DNA from 2 places in the Trichocoleus sp. DQ-A1 genome. Region 2 is predicted to be linked to the other one. Evidence: riboswitches for the same ligand, from Rfam matches in the RefSeq annotation. Region 2 holds a riboswitch; the other holds the start of a gene.
What was found. Region 2 has a riboswitch for cobalamin ahead of NDI33_RS20475 (sirohydrochlorin chelatase). Riboswitches for the same ligand answer to the same signal wherever they lie in the genome.
Positions count from the first base shown of each region.

Region 1: it holds a riboswitch for cobalamin, as region 2 does, so the genes downstream of both, NDI33_RS14515 (HupE/UreJ family protein) here and NDI33_RS20475 (sirohydrochlorin chelatase) in region 2, are expected to answer to the same signal.

Region 1 is NZ_JAMPKE010000013.1:49,265-61,506, forward strand. Features, by position in the region: gene NDI33_RS14510 (ABC transporter ATP-binding protein) at 1-1,262, shown strand, start outside; cobalamin riboswitch at 1,496-1,646, shown strand; gene NDI33_RS14515 (HupE/UreJ family protein) at 1,667-2,329, shown strand; gene NDI33_RS14520 (M56 family metallopeptidase) at 2,427-3,269, opposite strand; gene NDI33_RS14525 (BlaI/MecI/CopY family transcriptional regulator) at 3,260-3,691, opposite strand; gene NDI33_RS14530 (tetratricopeptide repeat protein) at 3,914-4,594, shown strand; gene NDI33_RS14535 (TonB-dependent receptor) at 4,687-7,044, shown strand; gene NDI33_RS14540 (superoxide dismutase) at 7,225-8,004, shown strand; gene NDI33_RS14545 (extracellular solute-binding protein) at 8,565-9,671, shown strand; gene NDI33_RS14550 (iron ABC transporter permease) at 9,797-11,383, shown strand; gene NDI33_RS14555 (hypothetical protein) at 11,730-12,242, opposite strand, start outside.
Region 2 is NZ_JAMPKE010000026.1:43,372-55,613, reverse strand. Features, by position in the region: gene NDI33_RS20515 (hypothetical protein) at 1-402, opposite strand, end outside; gene NDI33_RS20510 (valine--tRNA ligase) at 559-3,588, opposite strand; gene NDI33_RS20505 (GxxExxY protein) at 3,650-4,075, shown strand; gene NDI33_RS20500 (ADP-ribosylglycohydrolase family protein) at 4,118-5,182, shown strand; gene NDI33_RS20495 (hypothetical protein) at 5,194-5,397, opposite strand; gene NDI33_RS20490 (acyltransferase family protein) at 5,536-6,648, opposite strand; gene NDI33_RS20485 (nucleoside deaminase) at 7,112-7,549, shown strand; gene NDI33_RS20480 (hypothetical protein) at 8,230-8,946, shown strand; cobalamin riboswitch at 9,238-9,373, shown strand; gene NDI33_RS20475 (sirohydrochlorin chelatase) at 9,416-10,450, shown strand; gene sipA (regulatory protein SipA) at 10,560-10,868, shown strand; gene NDI33_RS20465 (hypothetical protein) at 10,959-11,807, opposite strand; gene NDI33_RS20460 (lysophospholipid acyltransferase family protein) at 12,085-12,242, opposite strand, start outside.

The sequences.
Region 1 (12,242 bases), on a different contig from region 2:
TGGCGATCGCAGTCTATCCGTTTATGCTGATCGCTGTGCAGCTATTTAGCGATCGCCTACGGAACGAACAGCTGGTGTTGCAAGAGGAACTCTCTAGCATCAGCGAGTTGATTCAAGAGGATATGAGCGGGATTGGTCTGATCAAAATCTACGCTCAGGAGGAGAACGAACGCCGCGCCTTCTCCCGGTTAAATAATCGCCTGTTGCAAGCCAATATCCAATTAGCAAAGACCAGAAATGTCTTGTTTCCAATCATTCAAGGCATGGCTTTTATCAGCTTACTGATATTGCTATGGGTTGGAGCGCGATCAATTGTGGCAGGTGCGATCACAATTGGCGATTTTCTGGCATTAATTCTCTATACTGAACGATTAGTTTTCCCCACCGCTTTACTGGGTTTTACGATTACTGCCTACCAACGAGGTGAGGTGAGTATCGACCGCATTGAGTCAATTCTGATGGCAGAAGCCAAAATTAAAGATTCTCCGAATGCACTCGCATTACCCGTTGAAAAAGTAAGCGGTAAATTAACAGCCCGTCAACTCAGTTATACGTTTCCGGGAGCCGAAACTCCCGCGCTTAAGAATGTTAGCTTTACGATTGAACCAGGGGAAACCGTGGCGATTGTCGGACCAATTGGCTCCGGAAAATCGACACTTGCCAATGCCTTGCCGCGATTAGTGGATATTCCAAGCGATAGTTTGTTCGTAGATGGCAATGATATTACGCAGATCAAATTGCCCGATTTGCGCGGAGCGATCGCTTATGTCCCTCAAGACAGTTTTCTGTTCAGCACTACCATCAAAAACAACATTCGCTACGGCAATCCTCTGAGCGAACAGACAGAGATTATTAATGCTGCCAAGCAAGCGCAAATTCACCCGGAAATTCTCAATTTTCCCCAGCAATACGAAACCGTTGTGGGTGAGCGCGGCATTACCCTCTCAGGGGGACAGCGACAACGGACGGCTCTCGCCCGTGCTTTGCTGATGGATTCCCCGATTCTGATTTTGGATGATGCTCTCTCCAGCGTTGATAATCAAACTGCCACAGCCATTTTGAATAATCTTTCGGAAGGCATCCAGCGCAAAACGGTTATTTTTATCTCTCACCAATTGTCTGCGGCTGCAACTGCCGATCGCATTTTTGTGATGGATCGAGGTCAAATTGTGCAGTCTGGGACTCATGCCGAACTTTTGCAACAACCTGGACTTTACCGTTCGCTTTGGAACCAGCACGAGCTAAAGGAAATCCTCAGCTAATTTTAGTGGCACTCAAGTAGCGATCGCTATTTGAGTTTCTTGAGGTAATGCAATTTGATTCGTCGGGTTGGATGGTACTTCGGAAACCCTGGGTGTAAAGAACATTAAAGCCGAACCCAGCAGACAATTAACGCACATTTTTCCGATTCCTCCTCAAATAAAGCGGCTCTTGGAGTCATCTGTTTGAGGTTCATTTTACCCATACTTTTTAAAATGCCAGCACTGAAGTGATATGATTGCCCTACTCAATCGGTTCTGGTGGGGAGCAGCCACCAGAGGTAACGGGGAAAGTTCGGTGTAAAACCGTCGCTGTCCCGCAGCTGTAATGAGATCCGTCGTTTTGGTCTCTCAGCCAGAATACCCGCCAAGAGAAATTGATTTGCGAAATCTGCGAGGTACAGAATATGTCTAAAGATAGACGCTTTGCTTTCTTAAATCTGATGCAAAGCCGAACAGTAATTGTATTTTTGGTTTTAATTAGCACTTTCCTATGCGCCCAGCAGGCGATCGCTCACCATCCAATGGGTGGCAAGCCGCCGTCTAATTTATTTGAAGGGTTCTTTTCAGGGCTAGCCCACCCCTTAATTGGACTGGATCATTTTGCGTTCGTGGTGGCGATTGGTTTACTGGCGGTTGGGCAAGTGCGGGGCGCGTTCATCCCAGCCGGGTTTGTATTGGCAGCACTGGCGGGAACTGGGATTCATTTACTCAATCTAGATTTACCGGCAGCTGAGATAGCGATCGCAGGTTCCGTAATTGTTTTTGGGGCGCTGCTGCTAACGCCAAACAAACCAAACTGGATGGTTCTTCTGGCGCTGGGAGCGCTTGCTGGTTTATTTCACGGCTATGCTTATGGCGAGGCAATCGTTGGTGCTGGTATGACGCCGCTTGTTGCTTACCTTCTGGGTTTCACTTTCATTCAATATGGCGTTGCCTTGGTTGCCATGCTGCTTGGCAATGCAGTGAGCCGGAAATCTGCCACTCAACCGTTACCCTGGCAGCGATTCGCCGGTTTGGCTATCTGCTCGATTGGAGTGGTTTTCTTGAGTAATTCCGTCCTCGGTTAATGATAATCTCGCGCAAAGGTGCAAAGACGCTAACAAAAACTTTGCGTCTTTGCGCGAAATTTGAAAGGAAATTATCCTGATTGTGCAACACCAAAATTTAAGTGTGAAACGGCACGGTTACTAGCGGCAGAAACCCTAGTAGTATCCAATGCCAAAGCCATAAGCTGGGTGAAGCTGACTCCTCTGATGGTGCCAGAAGCGCTTCGATTCTCTCCTCTAAACGATTTCGAGGGGTCATGGCACTGAACGCTGCACAGAAACTTTCAGACTGTACTGGCGAGACACTCACCACCAATAGCAGAGATTCTGCTAACAACAAGGGATCTACCTGTTGCGCCGCCCATCGATCCGCACGAAGTTCCCGCAATAGTAAAAGTTCTTGCCACAAAGCTTCTGTATTCGGCAACCAAGCGGTTATCTGGCGCACCCAGCCAAGCCAGAAAAACCAAAACGTATCCCGATAATAGTAATGCGCTTGTTCGTGGGCGAGAACTGCTTCTAGATGATCTCGATCGAGGGTTTCTAACAATCCCTGACTGACGACTAATTCAGGCTGCCAGAAACCAATTTGGGCGCTAAATAGAACGCTGGCATTGAGAAGGCGACCCAATTTACCTTCAAGCTCAATTTGGGGATAAGTGCGTGTCTGTTGTACCGAACGCCATCCTTCATGTGCCAGCTTTAGACATAAAATTCCGGCAACGCCTAAAAATCCCCAGGCGAAGGAGTAACTGAACCATCCGGCTTGCAGTCCTCCCATTTTTCCGTCTGCACCCATGCAAATAACTGCGATCGCTGTCACGATCAATAGCAGCGGCGGAAACAAAAATAACCCAAAGGATCGTTGCCAGCGTTGCGTCCAAGTTCCCGATGGCTCTAACCCTGTGCATCTCAGACACCACGCCAATCCTAACGCCGTCAGAATCATCGCTAGATGCATGATTTTCCCTCCTCTCTCGCTTTGCGTGCGGATTGAAGACGAAGCGCGATCGCTTCTATTTGCTCTACGCTAGCGCTATCTAGGCTATCTGCAAAGGCGGCGACGACATCTGGGTTCCCCACTGCCAAAAACTGGTGTAACTGTTCGTGAGCTTTAATGACTTGCGCTTCTTCCCGCGATACCAAAGGTTGCCAGCAAAAGCTTCGTTCTTGTTTATCGCAAGCTAGCCAACCTTTTTGGGTCAGGCGACGCAGCACCGTAGTTACAGAAGTATAAGCTAACTCCCGGTCTGGGTCAGCCAGAATGCGATCGTGTACATCCTTAACGGTGGCAGAGCCGAGTTCCCAGACGATATTTAAAATCTCCGCTTCCAAAGGGCCAAGGGAAAGTTGTTTGGGACGGTAGTTAGGTAGAGGAACCATACATCTGAACTTTGTGCCTTGTGCAATCTCTGAATAAGCTTACACTCCAAACTTGCACTCTTGTTCAAGTTTGACAGCTTGTCTTTTGACGGCAACAACGACTCAACTCAAAATAATGGGGTTGCATCCCAATCAGAGCCAAATCTGCTGACATTGAGCCTGCGTAGGCAGGCTTTGTTTGTGTAGCCACAGACTTACAGCCTGTGAGCAATTGGCTACTAAATGACGGGTGTTACGCAGTGCTTTCTCAACATCTATGTTCTCAACGTCTATGTTATGAGTCGCCTTTCCCGCAAGATTGTCATCTTCAGCATTATCTTCAGCATTGTAATGGCACTGCTGAATTCGCCGTCGATGGCTCAAGCTCAGCCATTACAAATCACGCTAACGGCGAGTACCGATACAGATCAAATGAGCGCTGAGGACTTCTTCAAGCGCGGAGTTTACGAGGTATTGAGCGGAGATTACCCTGAAGCGATCGCTGATTTAAACCAAGCAATTCGGCTCAATCCCGATAATGCTCAAGCTTACACGAATCAAGGTCTTGCCCGCGCTGCCCTCGGAGATACGCAAGGAGCGATCGCTGACTTTAGCCAAGCAATTGAGATCGACCCCAGCCTCGCTTTAGCTTACTATAATCGGGGTTTTGTCCGCTCCCAACTACAAGATTATCCGGGAGCAATAGAAGACTTTAGCCAAGCGATTGAACTCAATCCTCAGGATGGCGATGCCTATCACTGTCGCTGTCTCATTCACTACACGTTGGGAGATAAGCAGGGAGTGAGAGCAGATTTTGAGAAAGCCACCGATCTCTATCTACAACAAGGGAAACGACAACAATATCAAAGTTTACTACAAGAAATTAAAGAGCTTCATTCGTCAAGTCATTTTCTGTTTTCTTAATCATTTGTTACCTTGAATCATCCATGCGATCGCTAAAGCTCGAAGCAATTAGCTAAAACGATTATTAACTAAAACTTTATTGGAAAAAATATATGAATAAACAATTATTGTTCAATAGTTTTTTGATGGCGAACGTTGTAGCAGTATTCATTGCCCCTCCAGTTCTGGCGGAAGTTACACAAGTCACTAGCATTCGTTTAATTCCCACAAGTAGCGGCATTCAGGTAATTTTAGAAACTACGGGTGGTAAGCTTTCTCAAATTTTGACATCCAGCAGTAACGATATCTTTATCGCTAACATCATCAATGCTCAGTTGAGCTTACCCGAAGGGAGTCGTTTCTATCAAAACAACCCTACTGATGCAATCACTGCTGTATCTGTTACTCCTTTGGATTCTAATAGTATTCAGGTAGTCATAATTGGAAAGGCTGGGATTCCGCCCGGAGAAGTTAATCAAAGTGATTCCGCGCTTATTTTCAACATAGATAATACTACTGATTCCATAGCATCTGAGCCTGATAGCGAGGCTGATGAAACGCCTGAAGCAGTTGAATCAAGTGAGTTGACAACTGAGCCAGAAGTTCAAGTAGGAACAAATGAAGAAATTCAATTAGTCGTAACGGCGAAGAGAGAAAATTTCCCGGAAACGTCTACGCCCGTCTATACAATTAATCAAGAAGAAATTCAAAAGCAAGGCGCTAATAGTGCAGCGGAAGTCTTGAGAGGACTCCCTGGATTTGCCATTAATGATGCCGGTTTCGGGGCAGATATTCATACTGGCACTTACTACCGGGGACATTCGATTAATCAGTCTGTTTTTCTCCTCAATGGCAGACCTATCAACACGAATATTAATACTTATCATGGTGCTACCGACCTTAATAGTATTCCAGTAGAAGCAATTGAACAAGTGGAATTATCTAGCGGCACCAGTTCTACTTTATATGGTTCGGAAGCTTTTGGAGGAGTTGTTAATATCATCACCAAACAAGGGCAAGAAGTTCCTAAACTCAATGCTTCAGTTGAATATGGCTCTTTTAATCAGTCCAACTATCGGATTAGCTACGGGGGTTCTGCGGAAAATCTAAGATTTAATCTCGGCTATGAAGAGTACGAAGCAGATAATCGTTATGCTGTCCCTAAAGGTGCAGCGAATCGGAATTCCGAAGGTCTTCTATTTAACGGAGATACCGCAACTAGCAACTACTTTGGCGGGATATCGCTAGATTTGAATTCAAGAAACACTCTTAGTTTAGATGCTTCTAAAATTAGCAGTCGTCGGGGATTACTTTATTTCGGGTTTCCTCTGCAAAGAGACAGATTAGACCACGATGCTTTTAATATTGGGTTATCTTGGAAGGCTTTGCTAGGAGAAGGGGAAGATTCTGTTCTGAGAACGACACTTTCTTACAATCAGGATTACTTTAATACTTATGGCCCGACTCAAAATATCTTCTACCGGACTGGTACTCTGAATTCCCAAGCTCTCAATGCTAGGGTAGAGCATCAATGGCAAACATCTCCTCGAAATACTCTAACTTGGGGCTTCGATGTACAAAATAGCTACTTAAATGGGAATGTTTTAAGTACAGTCCCTAATCAGCTTACCCTGAACGAAAGTGAAAACAGAGATAGGTTTCATACAGCAATATTTGCTTTAAATACTTGGAAAATAAGCAACTCATTACAGGCAGATTTTGGTCTGCGACAAAATTTTAATAGTGACTTTGGGAGCTATTTGAATCCCAGTGTCGGGGGACGGTGGGCTGTTACTCCAACGGTGGCTGTGCGGGGCAGTTGGGCTTCGGTTCAGCGCAATCCTGGATTAGATCAATTGTATGTTTTTGATACGGTTCATAACTGGTTGCCGAACCCGGATCTAAATCCAGAAACCGGCTCTTCTTGGACGGCTGGAGTCGATATCCAGTTTTTAGAAAATTTGGCAGGACAGTTTACCTATTTCGGCAGCCGTTTAGATAATCGCCTCGGAGTTATATCAGGTCGTTGGGCGAATATTGGTCTAGTTAATACAAATGGGTTGGAGGCAGCATTACGGTGGCAAATGACTCCGCAATGGTCAACTTTTCTTAACTATACTTATACAGATGCGCGAATTGAGACCGGCTTAGAGAAAGGATTACAGCTAGGTTTAATTCCTTACTCAGTAGGACAATTCGGGATTGGTTATGCGAGTGGAGGATGGCAATTGAATCTATATGCAAGTTACCACGGCGGGGCACGGAGAGCTTTCTTTAATAATCCTGGCGAGAGTAACAAAGATTTTTCCCCGTCCTTTTTAAATTTAGATTTAAGCGGTCGGATTCCGATTACTAAGAATTTTGGGATTACAGTGAATTTAGAAAATTTAGCTGATGTAAGGTACGAGAAAGCAAATCGAATCTATCACCCCGGTTTAACTTTACGAGTTGGCTTACAGTCCAATTTTTAAAAATTTTGGATAGGTATTGGATAGGGTAAGAGTAGAATTTTACTGCTTTTTGTCAGAGCGATCGCTTAACGCAATCCTGTCATCATCCCGAAATTACCTCCTTGAGATAGAGGTATTTATGCCGCTAGACAGGTGTAATTTTTGATGAAAGCGCAACTTTCTACCGAAATTGATTGAATTATGGCTCTTTATCGTCGAAATTTCCTGTTTCTGCTAGGTGGCACTGCTGGAGCAGCCGTCATTGGGGCTTTCCCCGCAGCTTGTGCAGCTCAAACAACTCCAAAAAGTGAAAACCAGCAAGCACAGCAGCAGACACCGCAAGCACAACAGCAGGGGCAAACGGCAAATACTTTTACACTGCCGCCTTTACCTTATGCCTACAATGCTCTGGAACCCCATATTGATGAGGCGACGATGCGGTTTCACCATGATAAACACCATGCCGCCTACGTCAAAAATCTGAATGAAGCCGTGAATAAATACTCGCAACTCAAAGGCAAGAGTCCTGAAGAATTGCTTCGTGACATCAATAGCGTGCCAGAAGATATTCGTACTACAGTACGCAATAACGGCGGCGGTCACGTAAATCATACGATGTTTTGGGAAATCATGGCACCCAATGCTGGTGGAGCGCCGACGGGAAGAATTGCCGAAGCGATTAATCAAAGCTTTGGCAGTTTTGATGCTTTCAAAAAGCAATTTAATGAAGCCGGTAGCAAGCGTTTTGGCAGCGGCTGGGCTTGGCTGGTTCGCGGCAAGGATGGTAAGTTGCAAGTGATGAGTACGGCGAATCAAGATAGTCCGTTGATGGAAGGAATGTATCCGATTATGGGCAATGATGTCTGGGAACACGCTTACTATTTGAAATACCAAAATAAGCGTGCTGATTATTTAGATGCTTGGTGGAACGTCGTTAATTGGAATGCAGTAAACCAGCGATTTGAGAAAGCATCAGCTTAGTTGAATGCCGCTGATTTCAGCCCTAAACTAAAGTTTGGGCTAATAGCTTAAACCCGTTTAAACGGGTTTAAAGGCTGACCAGTAAGTTAAAGCTTACTTCAGCTTTAATCCGGAAATTTATTTGCAAACTCTTTGTGTTAATGCCATCCCGGCCTAGCCTAGTTGCTCGAAGCCTTAGTTAGCAGGCTCAATTGAGGCTGTGAAGCGCGAGGTGGCTCTCGCAGTGCTAGATGGACTTCGTTTGTCTCGCCGGATTCCCGCCTCTGGGCAATTTGCTCTCATCGGGATGCTCCCGAGCCTGGGAACCCAATGCCTCTACAGCGCTATTTTTGTAGCTTAATGATAATAATTGACAATAACTCTTTTTGCAGCTATATTCAAAGGTTGTCAATTACGTTACTAAAAGTTGATAACACAGGCTATAGAAGATGGCTTCAAAGAAAAGCAACCCTTTGTACAGGTAGTGGGTGGAGAATTTGTTTGTGGTAACTTAACAAACGGTTCTTAGCTACCTAGTTAAAAAACATTGTCAATATAAGATTTTATTGAGGAGTAACCTGGTGAAGCGTCGAAAGTTTGTGTTTTTAATGGGACTGGCAACTGCGAGCGGTGGGTTAGCGATCGCCTGCTCTGACAACCAGAGTGCCACGACTCCCAATGCAACCTCCCCAACCAGCAGCCCTGCCAGTACGACTGCCGCCAGTCCATCTGCCAGCCCAGTTGCCGCCACCGGCCCATTGGAAAAAGAACTGGTGGTCTACTCAGGACGGGACGAGAAACTGGTTGGCGACCTGATTAAACAGTTTGAAAAGGAAACTGGGGCGAAAGTACAAGTCCGCTATGGCGACACCGCTGAGTTAGCAGCAGCCATTCTGGAAGAAGGTAAAAATAGTCCGGCTGACGTTTTCTTTGCTCAAGATGCCGGGGCACTCGGAGCAATGCAAAAGGCAGGTAGGGCATCGCAGTTGCCAACTTCACTGCTCGATCGGGTAGAAAGCCGCTACCGCTCACCGGATGGGAAGTGGGTTGGAATTACGGGTCGAGTGCGGACAGTAGACTACAACACCAAGTTAGTTAAGGCAGCAGATTTACCAGAATCTATCACTGGCTTTACCGATCCAAAGTGGAAAGGAAAAATTGGTTGGGCACCTACGAATGGCTCCTTCCAGTCCTTTGTCACCGCTTTGCGCGTCTCGCAAGGGGATGAGAAAGCTAAGCAATGGCTAGAAGGCATTAAAGCCAACAATCCCAAAACTTACCCCAAAAATGCGGCAATTGTAGAAGCGCTATCCCGTGGGGAAATTGCGGTCGGATTTGTCAATCACTATTACTTAGAAAAGTTCAAGCAAGAAAATCCCCAAGCTCCGGTGGATCATCACTTTACCAATGATGTTGGTTCCTTGGTTAACGTGGCGGGCGTGGCAATTTTAGAGGGTGCAAAACATCCCAATATTGCTCAGAAGTTTGTGGACTTCATGTTGGCTCAGGATGCTCAGAAATACTTTGCCACCAAGACTTATGAGTATCCACTAGCTTCGGGAATCGCTCCGGCGGGGAATTTAAAAGCACTCAACGGAATTCCCAGCCAAGCGACTGCCATTGACTTAAGCAATCTGAACGACTTGGATGCAACGTTGAAGCTTTTGCAGGAGACACAGGTAATTTAAGTCGTTTGTGGGAATGGGGAATAAGTACTGATAACTCTTATTACCCATTACCAGCCTTCAAAAGTGATGTTATTTCCGCAATTTTGTTGAATTGCTGGTTGTTAATCCCCATATCGATTAACTGATTGGAGAAAGCAGCTCGACCCCCTTTATTTCTAACTTTAACAGCAGCGGCAGTAGCGATCGCGATCGCTCTGCCTCTGACTTATTTGGTCATCCGGACGGCTGGTGTCGGTGGGGAAGCGCTCTGGGAATTAGTTTCCCGTGCCCGAACTCTCACCATTTTGCTCAACAGTGCGGCAATGGCGGCAATCGTGACCCTGTGTTCGGCATTGATTGCCGTGCCACTGGCATTTTTAACCGTGCGAACCGATTTACCGGGACGCCGATTTTGGCTAATAGCGACTACCTTACCCTTGGCAGTTCCTAGCTATGTAGGGAGTTTTACGCTGATTGCCACTTTTGGGCCACGGGGTAGTTTGTTGCAGTTGTTGCTGGAACCTTTGGGGGTACAGGAATTACCTTCCATCTACGGTTGGCCTGGGGTGATTTTGGCACTCACCTTATTTACCTACCCTTATTTGCTGTTGAGCGTCCGTTCTGGATTGCAAGGAATTGACCCCACCCTGGAGGAAGCCGCCCGCAGTTTAGGTCAAAGCGGTCAAGCTACTTTCTTTCGGGTTATCTTGCCCCAGTTGCGCCCGTCATTGGTGGCTGGGGGTTTATTGGTGGCGTTGTACTCGCTGCGGGACTTTGGGACGCCGTCGTTAATGCGGTTTGATGCCTTTACACGGGCAATTTTTTTGCAGTACAAGGCAAGTTTTAACCGCAATTCAGCAGCGGCTTTGGCGTTGGTATTAGTGGGGCTGGTGCTGTTGATTTTGTGGTTAGAGTATCGGGCGCGATCGCGTGCAGCATACTACAGTCGCGGCTCCACCTCCCAGCGCCCCCCTAAAGTTTTGCTGCTGGGGCGTTGGAAGTGGCCTGCGGTGGCTTTTTGTGCGGTCGTGACAGCGATCGCTTTAGTGCTTCCTATTGGCATTACCGTGTTCTGGCTGATTCGCGGACTCCATAATGGCTACAGCCTTCCGAATCTGGTACCGGCTGCACTCAATTCCATTTTGGCGTCAGGAATTACAGCGGGTGTCGCCACTCTTTTTGCCTTACCTGTGGCAATTTTAGCGGTGCGGTTTCCTGGGCGAATTACTTCAATAATTGAACGCTGTTCTTATATTGGCTTTGGCTTGCCTGGAATTGTGGTGGCGCTGTCGCTGGTATTTTTTGGGGCAAACTACTTGCCACAGTTGTATCAAACCCTGCCGATGTTGGTGTTTGCCTATCTTGTCTTGTTTCTACCCCAGTCGGTGGGAACCGTGCGGGGTTCGCTTTTACAGGTGAATCCGCAGCTGGAAGAATCGGCGCGGAGTTTGGGTAGAAGTTCGTGGCAAACTCTCAGAGAAGTTACGCTTCCGCTGGTGCGCCCAGGTGTTATTGCTGGAGCTATGTTGGTGTTTCTGACGGCAATTAAAGAATTACCGGCTACCTTGCTATTAGCACCGATTGGATTCGAAACCTTGGCTGTAAAGATTTGGAAAGCGACGGAAAATGTTGAGTTTGCTGAGGCAGCAACTGGCTCTCTATTTATGTTATTAGTTTCGATTGGCTCGACTTTATTACTGTTATCTCAAGAGCGCGTGAGGAGTTATAAGTAGGCGGAAATGGTTTGTAGGAGATTTTTTTGACGAACCGCCAAGGACGCGCTAGCGTTCGCGAAGCGGCGCGGATGCACGAGAGAGATGAGCATTAGCACTATAGGACGCCAAGGAAGAGAAGGAAGCGGGTTTCATGAATCACTAAAGATTGCTATCTATATGGTTTTTATCAAATTCAGGTCTTACGCAACTAGCACAGCGATCGCGAAGCGCTGCTGCGAAGCGCAGATCGCATAAGAACACCACGAAAGCGCGATCGCTCAGAAAAACTACGCTATGCCCCGTATGGCAAGGCGTTTCTCCTCATGCACGCGAGCCTTCCTGATGGATGATAGCGATCGCTGTGCTAATCTTTGCGGACATATTGACGGATACGTTGAGCCGTCTCTTCTGCCCGAACTTGTGCGGTTGCCTGCTTGCCACTTTCGGGTTCCCAGTTGTACTCGCGACTGAAATAGTGCTGAATTGCAACCTGTCTGTTGGAAGTCAACACCAAAACGATCTGATAGTTGACATCGTAGAATTTGTCACCATCACCATCTTCTTTTGCAACCAGTCTTCTACTAGGAGTCAGTTGAACCTGAACATCAACAAAATCCCTCAGCGTGTAGGTCTTGACCGTATTACTGTCCTGGGAAAGGATACAGTCGCCTGACCGATCGAAGACCCAAACTTTAGATGATTGCACGTTCGCTTTCAGCCACTGTGCGGTCACTTTTGCGTATGGGTTTGGAGCCACATATTTGTCAATCCAGGTTTGCCCAAATCCAAGTGCCAATTGCCAGGGACGGTAAACTCGACGACTGACCTCATCTGCTATTGGCTGCACTTGTCGCCACTCTGCTCCCTCCCAGGGAGA
Region 2 (12,242 bases):
CTGTTCGAGTTCTTGTTCTAAAGTTTGAATTTGTTCGCGACGCGCTTCCATTTCCAAATTTTTGCGAGCTAATTCCTGACTTTGTAAAGTAAGGTCTTGCCGCCAGTGTTCAGCACGTTCGGCTTCCTGCTGCAAAAAAGCGGGAGTAATGCTACTTGTCAGGTACTGCTGCACTAAATCCAAAACCCAGTTTTTGGCTTCGTGAATACTTAGAATCTGCTGATTCTCGCTAAGGTCTGCCAGAACCAACAAACCTTCGCTTAAGGATGGAATCTCAGCGGCGGGAACGACAGATTCCTTCTCCACCACTGCCCAGATATTGTCAGAGGTTTGCTCAGCTAGGATTCGCAATTCCAGACTGCCCGATGATTCATTTTTTTGCACTTCGGCAAAATATCGCATTGGTATTTTGTCTTTAAATTAATAAAACTGGGCACCCTAACTTTACGGGCGTATTCTACTTTAAACAACCCTTTTCTTCTTCCCCCGCAAGAAGGAGTGTGTAACCCAGAGTGGGATTCGTAGGGGCGAGATATCTTTACCCCTACGCGATCGCTTCTACAGTTGCGCGAGTCGTTCGCGCAGCATTTCTGCCTGTGTCTCGGCTTCGGCAAGGGCATCCCGCGCTCCCTTGACGACATCAGCGGGTGCTTTATCAACAAATTTGGCATTGCTCAAACGTCCCGAAAGGGCCTTTGCTTCTGCTTCAACTTTGTTCAAATTTTTCTCTAACTTGGCACGCAGAGCATCCACATCGACGACACCAGCGAGGGGAATCGAAACTTGCACCGTACCCACGACACCAGCGATCGCTTGTGGCGTATCCGCTTGTGCGGTACTCGCCGGTTCTGGGGGAGAAACGGTGGATGGAGGATTCGTCGCACCAACTTGTTTGGCTTCTGAGACACGGGTTCCGAGAATTTGTTTTGCCACTGTTGCCACCGCAATTACACCAGTGCCCACTAAAAAGAGCAACGGCAGCAACAGTAAAAATGGCAAGAAAATTGGGCTAATTTTAAAGTTGCCTTTTTCGTTGGCAGATACCGCCTGATTGGGTGTTTCGGCAGATGAAGGCGGCTGTTGTGTTTCGGCTGTCCCTGGGATGGTTAATTCTTCCACCTTCGCCAAGTCTTGAATATAAGACTTGCCAGCCAAGAGGATATGCCGTTCGCGATCGCTTTCAGTTTGCAAGATTGCTGACACCTTCACCCCAGGCTTAATATCTGCTTCTGCCCGTAAGTTGCGAATCGTCCGAATTGTGCCAATCAGCAGCTCAAATTGTTGCTCTAAATCCGGGTTAATGAGTGCTGGATCGGATTTGGGATAAGATTCCAACGCTAAGCTTTTGCCTTCATTCGCTTGAGTCAGCGTATGCCAAATTTCCTCGGTAATGTGCGGCATGAAAGGATGGAGTAATTTTAGAATTCCTTCCAGCACATAAGCGAGAGTTTGCTGAGCAACCAACCGCGAGGAAGCGGGGGCGTCTGGGCGCAGGCGAGGTTTGACCAGTTCAATGTACCAGTCGCAGAAATCGCCCCAAAAGAATTCATACAGTCCCTTAGCGGCTTCACCAAGACCATAGTTGTTGATGTAGTCGCCGGTTTGCTGCACTACTTGATGGTAGCGGGAGAGAATCCAGCGATCGCAGAGTTCTAAATCTCCTCCGTTACTTTTTGTTTCGCCCTCCCCGTTAACGGGGAGGGTTGGGGTGGGGTTCCCGAATTGTTGCGGTGTCTTGCCATCCAGATTCATCATCACAAACCGGGCAGCATTCCACAATTTGTTCGTGAAATTGCGGCTAGCTTCAACCGTTGCCGATTCATCGGTCTTGCGGTTGTACTCCATCCGGATATCTTGACCCGCCCCAGCCACTTCTTTAATTAAGGTGTAGCGCAGGGCATCGGTACCGTATTTGTCAATCAGCAACAACGGATCGATGCCATTGTTGGCAGATTTAGACATTTTCTTGCCGTTCTCATCCAGCACTAAGCCGTGGATGTAAACGTCCTGGAAAGGCATTTTCCCCGTAAAATGCCCCGCCATCATCGTCATTCTGGCAACCCAGAAGAAGATGATGTCAAAGCCTGTCACGAGGGTTGTGGTGGGGTAATAGGTTGTTAAATCTGGCGTCTGTTCGGGCCAACCCAGCGTCGAAAAAGGCCACAAACCAGAAGAGAACCAGGTATCGAGAACATCTGGATCTTGTTCTAGCTTGACATTTTCTCCAAATTGTGCAAATGCCTTCTCCCGTGCCTCTGCCTCGGTACGGGCGACAACAAACGGCGTTTCGTCGGTAATTGCGTCGCCTGTTTCACTTACCGCATACCAAGCTGGGATTTGATGTCCCCACCACAGTTGGCGAGAAATACACCAATCTTTTAGTTTTACTAGCCAGTCGCGATAAACCTTCGTCCAGCGTTCTGGGACAAACTCCGGTGAATTCCGATCGTCTAGAAACCCTAGCGCCCGGTCAGCGAGAGGGCGAATTTTGACAAACCACTGAGTTGAGAGGAGGGGTTCGACCGGGACTTTCCCGCGATCGCTATAAGGAACCTTATGCTTATACTCCTCTACTTTCACCAGAACGCCGTCTGCTTCCAGTCGCTGCACCACATTTTTCCGGGCAACAAAGCGGTCTTGCCCCTGAAATTCTCCGGCATTTTCGTTTAAGGAGCCGTCCTTATTCATGATGTTGATAAACGGCAAAGAGTGACGCTGACCCATTTCAAAGTCATTGGGGTCATGGGCGGGTGTCACCTTCACGCAACCCGTCCCGAAAGCTGGATCGACCAATTCATCGCCAATAATCGGAATTTCTCGCCCCATAATGGGCAGCGTCAGCGTCTTCCCAATCAAATGCTTGTAGCGGTCATCGTTGGGATTCACCGCCACTGCTGTATCGCCCAGCATCGTTTCGGGGCGAGTTGTGGCTACTTCCACATAGCCGCTGCCATCGGTGAGGGGATAGCGGAAGTGCCACAAATGCCCGTTGACTTCTTGATTATCCACCTCCAAGTCAGATACGGCCGATTGACTCGCGGGACACCAGTTCACCAGATAATTGCCGCGATAAATCAGTCCTTCCTCATACATTTGGATAAAAGCTTCCAACACTGCTTTGGATAAGCCTTCATCCATCGTGAAGCGTTCCCGCGTCCAATCCACCGAGACGCCCAAACGCCGCAGCTGATTAACAATGGTTCCCTCTGATTCCGATTTCCACTGCCAAGCCCGTTCTAAAAACTTCTCGCGTCCCACCTCATGGCGAGTTTTTCCTTCTGCCTTCAGTTGTTTTTCCAGTACGGCGTTCACTGCGATACTGGCGTGGTCGGTTCCCGGTACCCACAGAGTGTTGCGTCCTTTCATCCGGTGGTAGCGCACGAGGGTGTCAATTAGGGAACTCTCAAAGGCGTGTCCCATGTGCAAGCTACCCGTGACGTTGGGTGGCGGAATCACGATGCAGTAAGGTTCGCCTGGATGATTCGGGTCGGCTTTGAAGACTTGGTTTTCTTCCCAGAACTTCTGCCACTTGGTTTCTGTCGTAGTGGGGTCGTATTGGCTGGCGAGGGCGGGGATTGTTGCGGTCATGCTGGGAAGAATAAATGAAGACGGCTTTACATAAATTTTGCCATACGGTAGGGAAGGGTATATGAGAACGAACCGCCAAGACGCCAAGGACGCCAAGAGAAGAGAGCCAAGTGAGGAGGTGGATAAACTTGCGTATGCTGTGATAGGTGCGGCGATGGAGGTGCATCGAGTGCTGGGGCCGGGATTTTTGGAGTCTGTGTATCAGGAGGCGTTAGAGGTAGAGTTTCGGTTGCGGGGAATATTTTCTAAACCTCAGAAAACGCTAGCTGTGACCTATAAAGGTCATCAAGTGGGTGAAGGCAGATTAGATTTTCTGGTTGGTGATGTCCTAATTGTTGAATTGAAAGCTGTTCAAAACCTAGATCCTATTCACCAAGCCCAAGTCCTCTCCTACCTTAAAATGACCAACTATCCCCTTGCCCTGCTCATCAACTTTAACGTCTCCCTCCTCAAAGACGGCATCCGCCGCATCGTTCTCTCTTCCTAACTCTCTCTGCGTCCTCTGCGTCCTTGGCGGTTCGTTAATCCCATGCCCCTTCAAAAAGCAGATGCAATCATTGGCTGTATACTTGGAACTGCTGTAGGTGACGCCATCGGACTCCCTTACGAAGGCTTATCTAAACAACGACAACATCGCCTTTATCCTCAAATAAACAGGCACCATTTCTTCTTTGGTAAAGGCATGGTCTCCGATGATACGGAACACACCTGCATGGTTGCCCAAGCTTTAATCGTTGCGGGTGGGGATGTCCAGATATTTGCGAAACAACTGGCTTGGAAATTGCGCTTCTGGTTACTGGGTCTGCCAGCAGGTATCGGATATGCTACCTTAAAAGCGATTTTGAGGCTATGGCTGGGATTTTCCCCCAATCGCGCTGGTGTTTTCTCTGCTGGAAATGGCCCCGCGATGAGAAGCGCCATTATTGGTGTCTGTTATGGGGACGACATCCAAAAATTACGCGAATTCCTCCGAGTATCCACCCGCATCACCCATACCGATCCAAAAGCAGAACATGGGGCTTTGGCGGTAGCGATCGCATCCCATCTATCCAGTCACCAATCGTATGTTTTGCCCCAAGATTACTATCGCACTCTTGAAAAGATCCTAGGAGCAGAGTCTGGTGAATTCTTGCAGCTAATTAAAAAAGCTTGCGACAGTGCAGATGCCCAAGAAAGTACAGAATCCTTTGCCGCCCACATGGGGCTGGGCACAGGCGTCACTGGCTATATTTATCACACAGTGCCGGTGGTGATTTATGTCTGGTTGAGATATCAGCAAGATTATCGAACCGCCATCCTAGAAATCATTCGTTGCGGCGGGGACACAGATACCACAGCAGCAATCTTAGGCGGAATTATCGGGGCATCTGTAGGCAAAGTCGGCATTCCCTCCCTGTGGCTTGATGGTCTTTGGAAAATGCCGAGAAATATTAATTGGATGGAAGGATTGGGAAGGAGATTAACTGAGGTTTCTGAGCGGGGTGTAGAGCAACGAGCATTGTTTCTGCCCGTGTTTAATCTTTTCCTGAGGAATCTGTTCTTCATGCTTGTGGTGATCTTGCATGGATTCCGTAGGTTATTACCACCCTATTGAGTAGAATTCACTCATTCCCCTAGTTTTAGCAAACCATGCCGGACACCATAAAATAGCCGATTGAGCATGGTTTGTTCTTCTTCATCCAGCCAATCTTTAGTGAGCAGGACAGTTTGCAGCTGGTACTGGTTCACAGGAGTAATCCGGCGGGAGACGAATATCTGAGCAACTAGATCCTCGATAGTCACTTGGGTCGGAAAAAACTCAGCTGTCATGGTCAGATCAAGAATTTGATATCTCTACTCTCAGCTTTTTCCGAACCATCCCCAGTGATGCAAGCTAGAAAAAATTGTGACAACACCTTAATAACTAAGTGATCCCGGTCATTTCTGGAGTCATGAGGAAGTGCTGTCTCAGATTTTCAAAAACCACTTTTGGCGATACATTGCGTACAGAATCGCCCACCAGAACAGCAATGTCACGATGGCGAACAATAAAGAGGCGTTCATCGCTCCCGCCCAAGACACAAAGGCATTCTCATAGATCCAGTTATAAGTAGTTGGGGCGGTTTCGCCGGTTCCAACGTGGGTTTTAGCCAGGATTTTAATCAGCACAACTGAGGCGACGAACGCGAAGATAGCGTTTAACCCCATAACTTCAAACGGCTTTCCCCATCGACGGAACTTCCGCACTTCCATCAATTCATAACAAGCTGCCAGCAACAGCAACGCCCAACCAGTTGTGAAAAGCACAAAAGAACTCGTCCACAGTTTCTTGTTGATGGGAAACGTTAACCCCCACGCCCATCCAGCGACTAGGCAAGCAATGCCAAACAAGACCAAGCCGATACTGGTGCGTGACTGTACTGGTTGGGTGCGTATCCAGTCAACCGTAAAGTAGCCGGTGAGGACGGTGACAACTGCTGGAAGAGTGCTGAAAAGACCTTCAGGATCTCCCATTGAGTTGAAATTATCTCCCTTATACAGATGCGCTGTGCCAATAATCAGGCGGTCAATATAAGCGCCAAAATTCCCTTCCCTCGTTAAGACACCAGCTCCATAATCGGGAACCGGGATCAAAGACATCGCCATCCAGTACCCAATGAGTAGCAGTGCTGCGAGTACCCACTGTCCTTTGCGTGGCACGTTAAGAACTATCAGAGCAGCCACCAGGTAGGCAAGGCTAATCCGCTGCAAGACGCCCATGATGCGGATGGAGCTGAAGTCATAATTCCAGAAGCCGTTCAGCAGCAAACCAAGAATAAAAAGAATCGCCGCTCGGCGTAAAATTTGTCTATAAACATCGGCAGTAGGGCGGTTCCCTTCCGCGTATTTGGAAAGGGAAAAGGTCATTGCCCCGCCGACAATAAATAGAAAGAAGGGAAATACCAAGTCTGCCAAGGTGCAGCCGTGCCATTCTGCGTGTTGCAGGAAAGGATAAACTTGGTCGGCAACTCCCGCCTGATTAACTAAAATCATTCCCGCAATGGCAATACCTCGAAACACATCGAGCGAAGTCAAGCGCATAGTAGAGTTTCCAGAAGCAAGACATTAATAAATAACAGGGTGATAGGCATCACTCTATCGAACGAAGACGTTCATCTTGTCGCTTAGGGTAACATCACGGGGAAGGAAATCAAAATAATTCCCGATTAATTAAAGAGTTGTAGGAGCCTGATGCTAGCTCTAGCCGTTCAAGCTTATACTAGGGTCACGAAACTGCTCGATAAAATTTTGGTATCGCGAATTACTCGTACTGACCCGCAACAACTAAGCGCGGCGTTGTTGCAGGCTTTCTTGAAGGAAGTCGAACATATTCTGATTGACGGAATACTTTACTGTGGTTGATATAGACTGCTAATGTTTAAAAATAAAGCGATTGTTTTTTAGCATTTTATTCAGTTGATTTAAGGATGATAATTTATAGCCTTACCTTAAAATAGGATAAGATAAGGCTTATCCAAAAAGATTTTTTTGTCGCAGGAGTTGGATGAAAATAGAAAAGTTTATGAAGATAGCCCTGGAAGAAGCAAAGCTAGGAGATGCTCCCTACGGTGCAGTAATTGTTAAAGATAATCAAGTAATTATTAAAGCGCACAATACTGTGGAAACGGATAATGACCCAACTGCCCATGCAGAACTTAACGCGATTCGTTGTTTAACAAAAGAAATGAAAAATCCTTCTTTAGAAGGTTATACCTTGTACACAACTTGCGAACCGTGCCCAATGTGTACAACAGCTTGTATATGGGCAGGGATATCTGAAATTATATTTGGAGCTTCCATTCAAGACTTAATTGAGGCTGGTGTTCCCCAGCTTGACTTATCTAGCGAAGAAATTATTAAAAAAGGGTCTAAGAGAATAAAAGTGACCAAAGGAATTCTCAAAGAAGAAGCTCTACAATTATTCAATCATTCATGCGGCTAGGTTTATTGGGTAAAGGCAGCTTAGCGGAGGTGTGAAAATTCTTGTGACACGCTTACCCACTGATGATACCCCTTAAAAAGGGGACTTTGAGTGGTTCGGTTCCTTCCTCTTTAAGCTTCCCTAAGGCAGGGTGGTTTCATTTATTAAAAGAAAATTATGTAGCGTTGATTTTGGTTGGCGGTAGGGGCTTTTTGATTGCCATGCCCCTACAAAATGTCGCAATGCCTCGATATTTTCTAAGGGTTGTATGAAACCACCCTGCTTTTTAAACTTCCTTAGGGGGAGCGGATACTCTCGGATATTAGGAGGGACATCCTCTTCCGCAGGATTTCGTTAACGTGCCACTTCAGCGGCAATTAAAGGTAAAACTTCCGGTTTTCTAAACCTTAATTCAGCTCATTTAGAAAGCATATCAATTGGCAAACCCTCTTCTGTCCTTGCGAAGGTAACAGAAGAGGGTTCGCTGTGGAAAATAAAGAAAAATTAAATGGGGTGGTTCCGTCTAGGAGGAAGCGTTTCCGAAGAACCGATATTTCTTTTAAAGTCAATTCGTATTTTCCCTGAAATAAAGATGTAAAAATTATTAAATTCACCATTTTATTAATTTGACTTTATTATAACTTTATTTAAATAAACGTATTCTGGTTTTAGTGAGCAAAGCATCTACAAAATAACAAGTCATGAAAAAGCTTTTGATGTTGGTAGCGATCGCGCTGTTTGTTCCATTCTTTGCCCAGCGCTCCGAAGCCGCCACGATGCTTAAGGTGTCGCAAGAATCTAAACCCGGCTTGGGTGACTTTGATAGTAATATTTTGGGGTTGGTTGAAGCTTTCAGTACAATCAAAACAGCAGCCAATTACTACCAGTATAGCAAAGGTTATAATTCATCTTTTAATAATCCAGCTCTGACTTTAACGGCTAAGCAATCTCACCTTTTTTTTGTAGATGCTATTGATGGGCTGTCACTGTTCATCGTTCATTCTAAGCCGGGTAATCCAACAGGTGGAGCAGCTAAAATGAGCTTTAACTTGTTGGGAGATACGGCGGAATTAAAAATTGTAGACGATTTAGGTGAGGCAACTGCAAATTCTACTGGCCCCCTCTTTACTTCAAATCAGGGTTGGGGAGCTTGTTGCACTGATGGTTTAGCCATTGGTTCGCTTGACAGCAATTGGGAAATGTTGGTGCAATTCACTGCGCCGCCTAGAGAGTTGAACAGATGGCAAGTGTATTCTTCATCAACCTCGGCAAATATTTCACTCTCGATGCAAACAGGGCGTCGAGTAAAATTAAATGTTGCACCCGTATCTACACCTGAGCCTTCAAGCATGACTTCCTTAGTTTTTGCCGGGTTAGCACTGGCGGTACGTCGTCGCACTCAGGGCAGTATTTTGTAATGGATAATTTGTATTTTTTATCAGACTTCTATGTATGGGGTTAGCTTTATACAGTCAGCAATTGTTTGAATTGATAGGGTTGTATAAGCTACAAAAAATGGGAGAATCCCGCTTTTGTAAAAAAGCCACAAACGGTCAATCAATTCTAGAGTTGCTCGATCGATCGCCAAACTTGCGAATGATACTCGATAAAGTGGGGAAAATTTTCCTTCAGTTTTGATGGGGCATCAAAAACTGGCATCTGGAGAGTCTTGGGAATACCCCCTCCCCCTGGATTTTGAGCTGCGACCGGATCGGCTAAGATATCAAGGCACACGTAAAGGGTAACAACGTGGGGAAACGCCGGTGCAAATCCGGGGCTGTGCGGCAGCTGTAAACGAGGTGACTCTCGGAAGCCAGAATGCCTACTTAGTACTACCTTCATACAGTCTAACTTCCTGCCTTGCACGGGAAAGGAGCAATCAAATTGATGCCTAGTATAAATTCAACCGATCTGATGGGACTGCAATCCCCTACTCCCCAGTCGATTCAATTGCCGCCGCTACCTTTGCGTCGTCCGTTGTTGATGGTTGGTCATGGCACCAAAGATGAGGATGGACGGCAGAGTCTTCTAGATTTTGCCGATGCGTATCAAGCGTTAGACCCGTCGCGTCCTGTTTTACCTTGTTTTCTAGAACTCACTACCCCCACGATACAGGAGGGGGTGGATCGCTGTGTAGAAGAGGGTTACACGGAACTCTCTGTATTGCCGATTTTGCTATTTGCAGCTCGACACAATAAGTTTGATGTTACGAATGAGTTAGACCGGGCAAGGGTTAGACATCCCCAGGTGAAGTTTTACTATGGGCGTCATTTTGGGATTACGCCAGGGATTTTGGATTTGTGGCGATCGCGTCTTTCGGAATTAGACCAACCCCAGTACAATCGCTCAGAAACGGTTCTGCTCTTTGTCGGTCGGGGTTCCAGCGATCCTGATGCGAACAGCGATGTTTATAAGCTTGCCCGGATTCTGTGGGAAGGTAGCGGCTACGCCACCGTTGAAACTTGCTTTATCGGCATTACCCATCCTCGCCTAGAAGAAGGGTTCCGCCGTGCTAGACTCTACGAGCCAAAACGCATTATCGTCCTGCCGTACTTCCTATTTACCGGAGTCTTAGTTAAAAAGATTTTCGACATCACGGCGCAACAACAGGAGCAATACCCGGATATTTCCATGACTTGCCTACCAGAAATGGGCATTCACCCTCAGTTGTTGTCTGTATTAAGAGAACGAGAAATTGAGACGCAGTTGGGGCAAGTGCAAATGAATTGCGAAATGTGCAAATTCAGGATAGCAGCCAATAGCAACAGTAACGGGCACACTCCCGCCCACGATCATTCTCATCATGGGCATGGACATGGGCATGGGCATGGGCACGGGCATGGTCACGATCATGCTCACCCTGTTGAAGATCCATACAGAAATGTAGAGCAATATCACCAAAAGATTTGGCAAGCGCCTTGAATATTTGATAAGTAGTCATTAGTCAGTTGTTATTAGTCATTGGTGTCACTCGCAAAGAACTTAGAACTAATGACTACTGACACCCAACTACTTCATTACCTAAAAACTGATGTCTAAAGAATTTGTAATTGGTGAGCGAGTCCGTGTGGTAACGTTGCCGCCTTACGTTAAAACAGCGGAACCGATGCCGATGCTGCGTCCTCCTGATGTGATTCAGCTTGGGGAAGAGGGGGTCGTTGTTGACCGGCGTCCAGGGGGATATTGGAGCGTCCGCTTTGCCAGAGGAGTTTTTTTGCTGGATAGCCAGTTTATAGAGTCTGTGCAGGCGATCGCTGATACCGAATCAGCGACAGAGGCAACTGATGTGCGATCGCACAATGTACTACCGGAGCAAAAATATATCGTTGATCCCAGCTGAGTCAGAGGCGATCGCGTGTCTTCAAAACGAGGCGTTCGCCTAGCGCTGACCTGTCAGTTCGCACCTCAACAATCGCTAACCCCGATTAAATTACTTCCGCTTTTTCTGGTTTTTCTTGCGTGACTCCTTGGACATCTTTTTTTTAGACTTGGCTTTGGGATCGCTCTTGCCAGGGCGAAAGCCTTTTGCTTCCTGAGAAATTGATGAACCCGTGAAGCCAGAATCGCTGACCCCCTTTCTTTGAAAGCTCTGGTTAAATTCTTTCTTCGGTAATTCTTCAGGCGACTTCAAGCCCAATCCCACCTGCACATCATCCCAGTCTCCTACCAAGAAACGATCCACGGTATCAGCAGCAAAGACACGCTCTATCAGCGGCGCGGACTCTACCGCCTTCAGATCGACCAGGGAACCTATGAGAAAGCTATTCAATTCTGAGCCGTTTTCTGCAAACGATTCCAGTTGATGGGTGAGAATCGCAACACACTCAGGACGAGCCTCAGGATGATCGATTGCAATGTCTTCCAGACAGTTAAGAGCCGTTGTGCGGGGGAATATCGCCTGAGAGGTATCCGCTAGATAAGCCGCCAGAGCCGGAATCGCGGCTTGCCCGATCATGCTATAGACTAATGGCAGTTCTTCGGCAATCCATTCCCAATAGTTGCTTTCCTCTTTCTCAAACAAGCCCATGAGCGGCTCAATGCCAGCCTCAGCGCGGAGTTGGCCCAATGCTCTCCAGGCATGAATGGGTGCCCAGGATTCGAGCGTGTCTTCATCATCCCGGTATAACTCGTTGTCTGTTGCCATGCGGATCAAGTTAGGAATGTCCGTGGGGGCAATACCGAGTTCCAGATAGTCAGGCCAATTGTCAAAGTCCATCTCGGCGCAATTGCCATAGGTGAGCAGCTGGTTTACTGGTGGTGGATAACTCTCTATGCTCATCTCAACCCCTTTGTTTTCATCTCGATTGCTTCTCCCTAGATTCACTTGAGCTTTGGCACCCTCAAGTCCTCATCTCTATCACGATACCGAGGATGAATCAATATAGATAATTAGTCGCGGGATAGCGAAGCAACGTTACTCTCAAGCGTGCTTCGCCTTCATTAATTCACCGCTCCTAGGTGAAAAAGTGAGTTGGGAGGGGAAGATCCCCGGTGCGATCGCCCTCTTGTATTCTTTTCTCTGGCTTCTTCGCAGTTGGTTTAGTTCCTGTGCCTTTTTAGGGTGCGGATGATTGCCTCGCGCTAACTTCTCGAACTAAACGGTCTAGTGCAAGTTGCATCTGGGTACAAACTTTTTCATAGCAAGCATTCACATAAGCGCGATCGCTCGCTGCTGCACGACCATAGCGTTCAAACACAATCGGGGCAAGGACAC